2 regions of the Corynebacterium kutscheri genome follow, and region 1 is predicted to be linked to the other one. Evidence: riboswitches for the same ligand, from Rfam matches in the RefSeq annotation. Region 1 holds a riboswitch; the other holds the start of a gene.

Region 1 (4,615 bases):
ATCAATGGGGAAATATTGTTTCGGGTGTAGATCTTAATCGACGTATCGACGGCTCACGCGTTCACGCATTAACGATGCCATTGGTTACTGATGCTCATGGTGAGAAGTTCGGTAAATCAACCGGCGGCGGCAAACTATGGCTAGACCCTGAGCGCACCAGTGCTTATTCCTGGTACCAGTACTTCCTCAATGCTGGAGACACGGTTGTTATCGATTACTTACGGTGGTTTACCTTCCTAAGCAAGGAAGAAATTGCTGAACTTGAGATTGCAGTTACAGAACGTCCACATGCCAGGGAAGCTCAGCGTCGTTTAGCACAAGAAATGACCACTTTAGTGCATGGGGAAGAGGCTACCGTTGCCGTAGAATTAGCCGCACAAGCACTATTCGGTCGCGCGGAGCTTAGTAAGCTTGATGAGGCCACGCTAAAAGGTGCTTTGAGCGAGACAACTATTGCTGAGATTAGCGACGATGACTCACGCAGCATTGTTGATTTATTGGTTGCTAGCGGATTGGCTGATTCTAAAGGTGCTGCTCGTCGAACCATAAAAGAAGGCGGCGCATATGTGAATAATCAGCGCATTGAAACAGAAGATTGGCAGCCAGGTGAACAAGATTTGTTACATAACTCATGGTTGGTTCTGCGTAAAGGAAAGAAGAATTTTGCTGGGGTGCATTTCTCTTAAGACGTACGCTTAGGCAATATATTTTAATTAGAAAAACAAGGCCATGGGCTAGAACCCATGGCCTTTTCGCTATAATTCTTCCGGGAAAGTAACCTTTTTCCCTATAAGTGCTGATACTAAAGGTGCCCAGGGAAGGTCTAAACGGGCATCTTTCAGTAGCTCACGATCAGCGATTATTTTGTCTTTAGCTGCAACACTAAGTTGTCCTTTATGTAACACTGCCCACGTATCAGCAAAAGCATAAGCAAAATTAACATCGTGAGTAGCGAGCAACACTGCGGCGTCAAGATTTTTGATGATAGAAAGCAACCGGTGCACTCCTGCTGGATCAAGTCCTGCTGTGGGTTCGTCGAGAAGCAAAACTTGCGGCGACATAGCTAATGCACCTGCTAAAGCAACTCGTTTGCGCTGTCCATAGGAAAGTTGATGAGGTATTCGATCAAGAAGATCACTTACTTCTGTTGCGTGAGCTGCCATGAGGCAGCGAGTAGCTACTTGATTATCGTTGAGACCTAAATTTCTTGGCCCAAATTCGATATCATCTTGTACTGAAAGACAAAAAACTTGTTCATCGGGTTCTTGAAGCACCATTTGGACAATGCTGCGTATCCTATTTCGGTCATTTTTAGTATAGGTGCTAGGTTGGTCATTGATAATGACACTGCCAGTTTTAGGACGCAGAGCAGTGCACATGAGTTTCATGAGTGTGGACTTACCGCTACCGTTAGCGCCAAGTAAAGCAATGCGGTCACCAACATGTATATCAATAGATATATCTTGGAAAGTTGATGGGGCATTGGGGTGTGCAAAGCTGACATGAGCTAAAGAAATAAGCGGCATAGTATTCCTAAAACAATGAATCCAAGAAGATAAAAAAGCACTAAACAAAGCCGGGGTGGTTGTGAGTGAAAATGCGTTCCATAGGTGAGGGCATAATTGAGATCGCCGCGTAGTTGAATGCCATCTTGCATACGTCTAGCGCGGGTAAAAGAGATCACAAATAATGACGCTGCCTGATGTGCTACTGAGTGAATCCAGATCAAAAAAGTTCGTTGTCCAAGCCGTTGGGCACTAGCTTGCCACATAACCTGTGAGGTCGTAACAAGCATGGTAGACATGCGATAAGTTTGTGCGATAACTTGAACCAGTGTTTCTGGAAGATGTAGTTTGTGTAGCCCAGATAGCACTTGTGGAAACGGGGTAGTAAGCGCAAATAGCATGGTTGAGCTCATTGCAAGAGTACTTCTGCAAAGAACGATGATAGCGTTAGATATGCCGCCGTCGATAAGCACAAAACCTGAGGGGGTGAGTGCAAAAATAAGTGGGCCAAGCCCCAGCGCAATAAAGGTGGCTGGGGCAAGAACCAATGAAAGATACACACGCAGTGGAACACGAGAAATCAATATCAAAGCGATAAGAATGCAAGCTAAGAGGCTAAATCCCTGCCACGAGTGCATAATAATGCTTAGAATAGTTAATCCGAAGAAGAGGACTGTCTTTTCTAAAATATGAACCTGTGCCCAAGGGCTTTTCGACGCGGCTTGCTCTAGTGGGTTCATTCTAGTTTTCTGAAGTACTTATTATCGCTTCAACAGCTGAGTCTTCGGCGTTCTTGCGTCCACGAAATACGCCCAGGGCATAGCCTAGAAAACCGGCTCCCAATGCTGCTTGAAGAGCAAATAATCCTGATTCTACTTCACCGGGAAGCTCACCAATAAGTGGTTCAAACCAGGGCTCATAATCTGGGTTTTCTTCGGCGATAAGTGTTTCAGCTGTGGCATCGGTACCAGCAAAAGGCTCTTCAATATCTTCACTACCAAGGTTAAAGAACATAGGGAAAGCTGCAAGAAGTGCAATGAGACCGATAAACAGAAAAGTTGTTGTTCTTTTACTCATGATTTACACGCCTTTGGTAGTACTAGTGGTTATTTTTGGATCGACGGCTTTTTCAGGTGTGTGAGGTGTAAAAATAAATCCCAATACCTTGAGTTCCTTATCCGCAATAACACGAAGAGAGCGGAAAATCATGACCGTAATGAGAGCTTCAATAATTGCAAGCGGCAGTTGCGTCGGTGCGTAAAGAGCAAGGAAAGTCGCGAAGGCATTTCCGATACCTGCTCCATGGTGCGCGAGGGAAAGCTGAAGCGCTGTCATAACGTAGGTAGATAAATCAGCGATGAAAGCGGCAGCAAAGACTGCGACGTCAAAGCCTGAACCTAATTTTCGGCTGAGTAAAAAGATTCCATAACCAGCGTAGGGGCCAATAATAGCCATAGAGAAAATATTTGCGCCCAGAGTTGTAATACCGCCATGTGCAAGTAAAAGTGCTTGGAAGAGTAAAACGATGCTACCCATAAAGGCCATAACAGGTGGTTTAAATAGAACTGCTCCTAATCCGGTACCCGTAGGATGTGAAGAGGAACCAGTGACTGATGGAATTTTGATTGCCGAGAGAACAAAGCTAAATGCACCAGCAGCGCCTAAAAGTAGGCCCGTTTCTGGGTGTTCTTTTAGTTGCGTACGCACTCGATTGGCGCCATAGACCACAAACGGAGTTGAAGCGGCTGCCCATGCAACGCAATGGGTGACCGGAAGAAATCCTTCTGCAATGTGCATAGGAAAACCAGATCTTTCTTTAGTGACAAAGGTATGCACCTCGCATACCTGGATGAATATGTCCGTTGCGGCAAGGGTTTCCTGGCTTCTACCTTGAGGGATACCCCAAGTGCCTTTCCCTTCCTATCGAATATCGACAGTGGTATATGAAAGACTAAAAATACAGTGGCGAGGGCCGCTGCCGGATTTTCACTGGCATTCCCACTTAAAACCGTAACAACTGAACAATAGAGTGTTATTAGTGCGTAGGAGGAAAAATTGATGTTTTATGGTGAAGCTCACTGACAATGTGGGTATTTGTGTACACGCTTAGCTGATATCACATGCAATGTGGGACTTTATTGCTCAAGAAGATTTTAAGGGTTAGTTAAGTTTTGATAATGATGATTGTTATTTGTGTAAAAAAATGTTGTGACCTGTGGATTTGTGTTGTTGGGAAGTCGTGTGTAACTTTGTTCCAGTCGCCGCGAGCACCACACAACACAAACAAGGTTGTGTGAAACAAACACGGTGGCAACAATAAAAATTTTTTCCCAAAGAAAAACGAAACTTGACAATAACAGGAAAAGTTTTGTAAGGTTTTTCTTCGCTGCAATTACTTAAACTTTTTTAAAGTGACTGTAGTACAGCATTTCACCTTATTACAGCAAGCATTGTTTGTTGTGTGGTGGGTGTGGGTTGTTTGAGAACTCAATAGTGTGCCAAATCATTTGTTACAACATGTAACACACAGAATCTAGTGATTAATGATGAATGCTGAATAAGTGTTTGTGTTTGGTCATTGTGTTGTGTGTTATTGTTTTTTGTTTTACACATATTTTCTTTTTCTTATCACGTATTCACATATGTGTTTATTGTGGTGGGGGATAATGGTTTTTGTTTTTACGCCTGATACTGTGGTGATCAGATGTCACTGATGGTGTTGTGGTGTGACCGGCAAGTGACCATGATTTGTTTTCTTGTTTCTTATCTTTTTTCTTCAATATAGTTTTTAGGATTTTATTGTGTTGAGGGTAAGGGGCTGGGGGATGGTTGTGGGTGCTTGTTAAATACTAAAAATTGTTTTTGTTTATTTTTTGCCAGTTGTTGGGCTTTCCCAATAATTTTTCTTATTTTTTGTGGAGAGTTTGATCCTGGCTCAGGACGAACGCTGGCGGCGTGCTTAACACATGCAAGTCGAACGGAAAGGCTTTCTTGCTTGCAAGAGAGTACTCGAGTGGCGAACGGGTGAGTAACACGTGGGTGATCTGCCCCTAACTTCGGGATAAGCTTGGGAAACTGGGTCTAATACCGGATAGGACCACATTTTAGTG
Region 2 (4,615 bases), 150 kb from region 1:
TAGTACCTACTGGCAACCTAATAGGTACTAACCTTTTTCGGTTAGATACACCGAAGCAAGCTTGATAGTAGTAGATTCGCTATCTATATGTTGAACAGGTAACTTAGGCATAGCGACGAATTTTTCGCTATCCTTGATTATTGATTGCTCTTTTCATGTGGTTATCCCACATCTTGTGCCAGTAGTAACCGAGATGAGATATTTCGGAACCTGTGCATTAAAGCGCCCCATGGTTGTAACACCATAGGCTCGCCCTCGCAGAGAGTCTGCGCTTGTGGCGAAAAAGAAAAGAACATCAAAGAGAATAGTTCAAGGATCGTTTTCTTTTTATGTCTATCGCACGTTCGATTGGAATATCCCTGTCTTTTGTTGGCCTACTAGTAGGGGCTGGTTTTGCTTCTGGCCAAGAAGTAATGCAATATTTTGTATCTTTTGGCAGCAGTGGAATTTGGGGCATGCTGTTAGCTGGTAGCATTATGGCAGTAGCTGGAACTGTATTTTTGCAGTTGGGAAGCTATTTCCAGGCTAGTGAACACAATGTAGTATTTTCTTCGGTAGCTCACCCGGTAGTAAGCAAATTCCTCGATTTTTCAGTTGTGGTCACGCTTTTTTCTATTGGTTTTGTTATGTTGGCCGGTGCTGGTAGCAATCTTGAGCAGCAATGGGGTTTTCCTACCTGGGTGGGATCGGCATTAATGCTGATATTGGTGCTGGCATGTGGCATGTTAGATGTTGATAAGGTTAGCCGAGTTATCGGCGGAATTACGCCACTGATTATCATTGCGGTGCTAGTAGTTGGAATTTATTCGCTGCTACATCTACCGGGTAATTTTGGCGAGGTATTCCAGGTAGCAGAAGCGATGGAATCGCCATTGCCTAATTGGTGGATTTCAGCACTGAATTACTCTGGTTTAGCGCTCATTTTAGCCGTATCAATGTCTCTTGTTATCGGCGGCGACAATTTAAATCCCCAAGAAGCAGGCCTGGGTGGCTTACTTGGCGGGATTATGTATGCGCTGCTTATGGCTGTAGCCACTTTCTCTTTGCTGGTCAATATTAATATTGTTGGCAACGCGGATATGCCGTTATTAGCAATAGTTAATGAGATCCATCCGATCTTGGGCATCATTATGGCGATCATTATTTATCTGATGATCTTTAATACCGCCATCGGCATGTTTTATGCTCTCGGTCGTAGGCTTTCTGCACGTAAACCAGAAAACTACCGGAAGATTTTCATCATTGGTTGCCTGGCTGGTTTTGCTATTAGTTTTGCAGGGTTTAAAGTGCTCATGCAGTATGTATATCCAGTGTTAGGGTATATCGGCATTGCGCTTATTATCGTGTTAATGGCTGCCTGGTTACGTGGATTTAGTCAGATCAAAGAAGAAGCACAGCGTCGAGCCCGAGTTCGAGCACTACTAAGTTTGCGTCTGCGCCCAGATCGTCACTACACCGCAGAAAATGCTGAAGAATTGGGGGCAATTATGCAGGAATCCAATCTAGAAGATGAGGAACTTTTCGATACTGCTTTAAATGAAGTTTCTCAAAGTCTTGATAGTGATGGTGAAGTGCACTTTAGCTTAGACGAGTTTGAATCTGATGAATATCAGGTTGAAGAGTTAACCGATACAACCAGTTTTGTCTCCGAAGAAGATTTACCTGATGAGGCGTTAGTCGAGGAAGATGAGCAACTCGGTGGAGAAGAAATACATTCTGCGGAATATCATATGACCGACGCGCAAGGCCAAGTGGTGGAGTTTACTGTCCATGGCGAGCCTGAGCGTGGACAGGTTCCGGTAGCCGATAGTAATAAGGAAAAGTTTTAATCCTGATAAGAGCTCAATATTACCCCTTTAAGTGGTGAGGATTAGCTCACTTTTTATTACGCCCTTACGTACTTGTAAACGCAATTTGGATTGCGTTTTAAGCTGTTGGGGGTATTTTTTACCGGATTTTTGTTAAAAAATACCCCTGAATATAGAACTACAAGATTTGTACTTATCCACCCGTTTTCAGTTAATAAATAGTTGAAAACGGCCACTTTTACACAAACTGAGGTACCTTTGTAATGTTGGCATGTAACGGTACCGATATGTTATCAGTATCGCATGCTAGCGCATGAGTGCTCTGGTGCATTGATCAGCCTAGAGAGAATTCGGTGAAAATCCGAAGCGGTCCCGCCACTGTTAAAAGGAAGCATACGCACAAGAAAGTGATCATAAGCCACTGGCTTTAATTAAGCTGGGAAGGCAGTGGGTATGTGTTTGACCTTTAAAGCCAGGAGAACTGCTGGAGCACTATCGAGATCTTAGGATAAGAGTTTGTCTTGGGGATCGACTTTTTATCGCTTAGTGGTGCGTGGAAACACTATTAAGTAGATGATTAGACGGTGCTATCTTCAGCAAGACAGCTTGTGTACGTGGTGGTTCTTTCTAATGATGCTCGACAAAATGCGCGGCACTGGAGCAAGGGGAGTGCCTGCGCATTTTTCTTTGCCCAGTTCACATTTTGAACTAGTGGGAGAAAAAATGAAGAAGTCAATGAAGGCTATCACCGCAGTTGTTATAAGTGCTGCGGTAGCGCTGAGCGCTTGCAGTGTCGAAGACGTCAGCTCAAATAGTGATGGCAAACACCTTAATCTAGAGCTTGTTTATCATGCGAACACCGAAGATCCACACTTGGTAGCTTATCCTTTTTTCTTAAATTCGGGTGCCTTAGAAACTTTGGTGGCTGTTAACCCAGATACTAAAGAAATTGAACCAAAGCTAGCTACTTCCTGGGAAAGCGAAGATGCACAACATTGGACTTTTCAAATCCGGGAAAATGTAACTTTTCATAATGGCACCGCATTGGATGCCGAGGTAGTTAAAGCAAATATTGAGTCTGCTATTGCCGCTAATCCAGCATTAGCTAAAACTCTTAATATTGAGTCAATGACTGCCCAGGGGCACAAACTAGAGATCACCACAACTACTCAGTATGCTTCGTTACCATCGCAATTTGCTCATTACAATGCGGTGATAGTTGATCCTAATGCTAATGAAAGCTACCCAGTGGGTACCGGAGCGTTTAAGTTCACGAGTTTTTCAACGACTGGTGATTCCGAATTAGTGCGTTTCGAGGACTACTGGGATGGCATTGCACGACTAGATTCAGTCACCCTGAGCGCGAATGAGGATGTGAATTCCCGGCTATTAGCATTACAGTCCGGTCAGGTAGATATTGCGCATCGGTTAAGTCTGGAAAATATTGATTCATTGCGCAACATTGCCGGTATTGAGGTCGAAACCGTCCCTGGAACTCGTACCTATGACTTAATGTATAACCTAGCTGGTAGTACTAATGGGGAACTTTTTAATAAACTTGAGTTCCGCAAAGGCATTGATGCTTTACTTGATCGCGAATCTATGGTTAATACCATTTTGAAGGGCAATGGCGAGATTGGAACCAGCCCTATGCCGGAAGGATTCCCAGTAACTCCAGATGTTGTAAAGCCTGTTTATGGAGAATCTGAGGCGCGTGCTTTCTTTGAAGCCGCAGGGGTGAGTTTTGATAATGGCGTAGCCATGTATAAAGGACAGCCACTTCATCTCAAGATTGCTACTTATAATTCTCGTCCAGAGTTGCCACAAATCGCCCAAACAATCCAGGATGCAGCTAAAAATCTTGGTATGAGTATGGAGATCGTTCTATCGGAAAATATTGATGAATACTTAGCTGCTGGTGATTGGGACATCGCAACGTATTCGATGTCCACGCTTACCCGCGGTGATGGTTCTTATTTTGTGAACTCTTCTTACTTGCCAGACGGTGCCCTTAATTACGGCAAAGTCAATGATCCAGCTTTGACCGCTATGATTGAGCAGTTCAATGCCACTATTGATCCTGAGCAACGTATTCAGCGTATGCGAGATATTGCCGCCTATATCCGCGATAACGTATTAGGCTCTTATGTGCTGTTTATTAACGAATCGGCCGGTTTTAAAAACACTGTGCGCGGTTGGGTAACTCCTAGTAACGATCTTGAGTTTGCAATGGTGACCAAGGATTTGGACGTTGAATCCTAAATTATCAAGCGTTGCAACACGCTGTGGTGGAATCCTTTTTAATTTATGGATTCTCACTATTGCTAGTTTCGGTATAGTTTATCTTGCCCCTGGTGATCCAGTATTAAAGCTTTTGCGGATTGATGAAGTGGCAGTGACTCAGGAAGAGATTGCTGCACTTCGAGAAGAACTTGGCTTTAATGACAATATCTTGATCCAGTATGCCCGCTATCTTGGTGGACTGTTGCAAGGCGATTTAGGTACTTCGGCAATTACTTCAAAACCGGTAATTACCGAACTTACACAAGCGTTGCCGGCAACATTTATACTTTCGATAGTTTCTCTGGCAGTGACTATCTTAGTGGTGCTTTTTTCTGGCACTGTAGCTGCATTATTTCGCCGTCGCTTGCCTGACAAAATTATTATGGCTGGCTGCTATCTTGGTTCGGCAATGCCAACCTTTTGGTTAGCACTAGTTCTTATCAACCTATTTGCTGTGAAGTGGGGAATTCTACCTGCATCAGGATGGAAGGGCGGCAAAGGATTATGGCTGCCGGTAATTTGCT

Evidence for each region. Region 1 has a riboswitch for cobalamin ahead of UL82_RS04695 (energy-coupling factor ABC transporter permease). Riboswitches for the same ligand answer to the same signal wherever they lie in the genome.
Region 2: it holds a riboswitch for cobalamin, as region 1 does, so the genes downstream of both, UL82_RS04000 (ABC transporter substrate-binding protein) here and UL82_RS04695 (energy-coupling factor ABC transporter permease) in region 1, are expected to answer to the same signal.

What each region holds. Positions count from the first base shown of each region.
Region 1 covers NZ_CP011312.1:1,016,186-1,020,800, forward strand. Annotated here, with positions in the region: gene tyrS (tyrosine--tRNA ligase) at 1-686, shown strand, start outside; gene UL82_RS04680 (energy-coupling factor ABC transporter ATP-binding protein) at 756-1,526, opposite strand; gene UL82_RS04685 (energy-coupling factor transporter transmembrane component T family protein) at 1,508-2,245, opposite strand; gene UL82_RS04690 (energy-coupling factor ABC transporter substrate-binding protein) at 2,247-2,582, opposite strand; gene UL82_RS04695 (energy-coupling factor ABC transporter permease) at 2,586-3,302, opposite strand; cobalamin riboswitch at 3,355-3,533, opposite strand; rRNA gene UL82_RS04700 (16S ribosomal RNA) at 4,418-4,615, shown strand, end outside.
Region 2 covers NZ_CP011312.1:864,349-868,963, forward strand. Annotated here, with positions in the region: gene UL82_RS03995 (YkvI family membrane protein) at 330-1,829, shown strand; cobalamin riboswitch at 2,115-2,311, shown strand; gene UL82_RS04000 (ABC transporter substrate-binding protein) at 2,532-4,070, shown strand; gene UL82_RS04005 (ABC transporter permease) at 4,060-4,615, shown strand, end outside.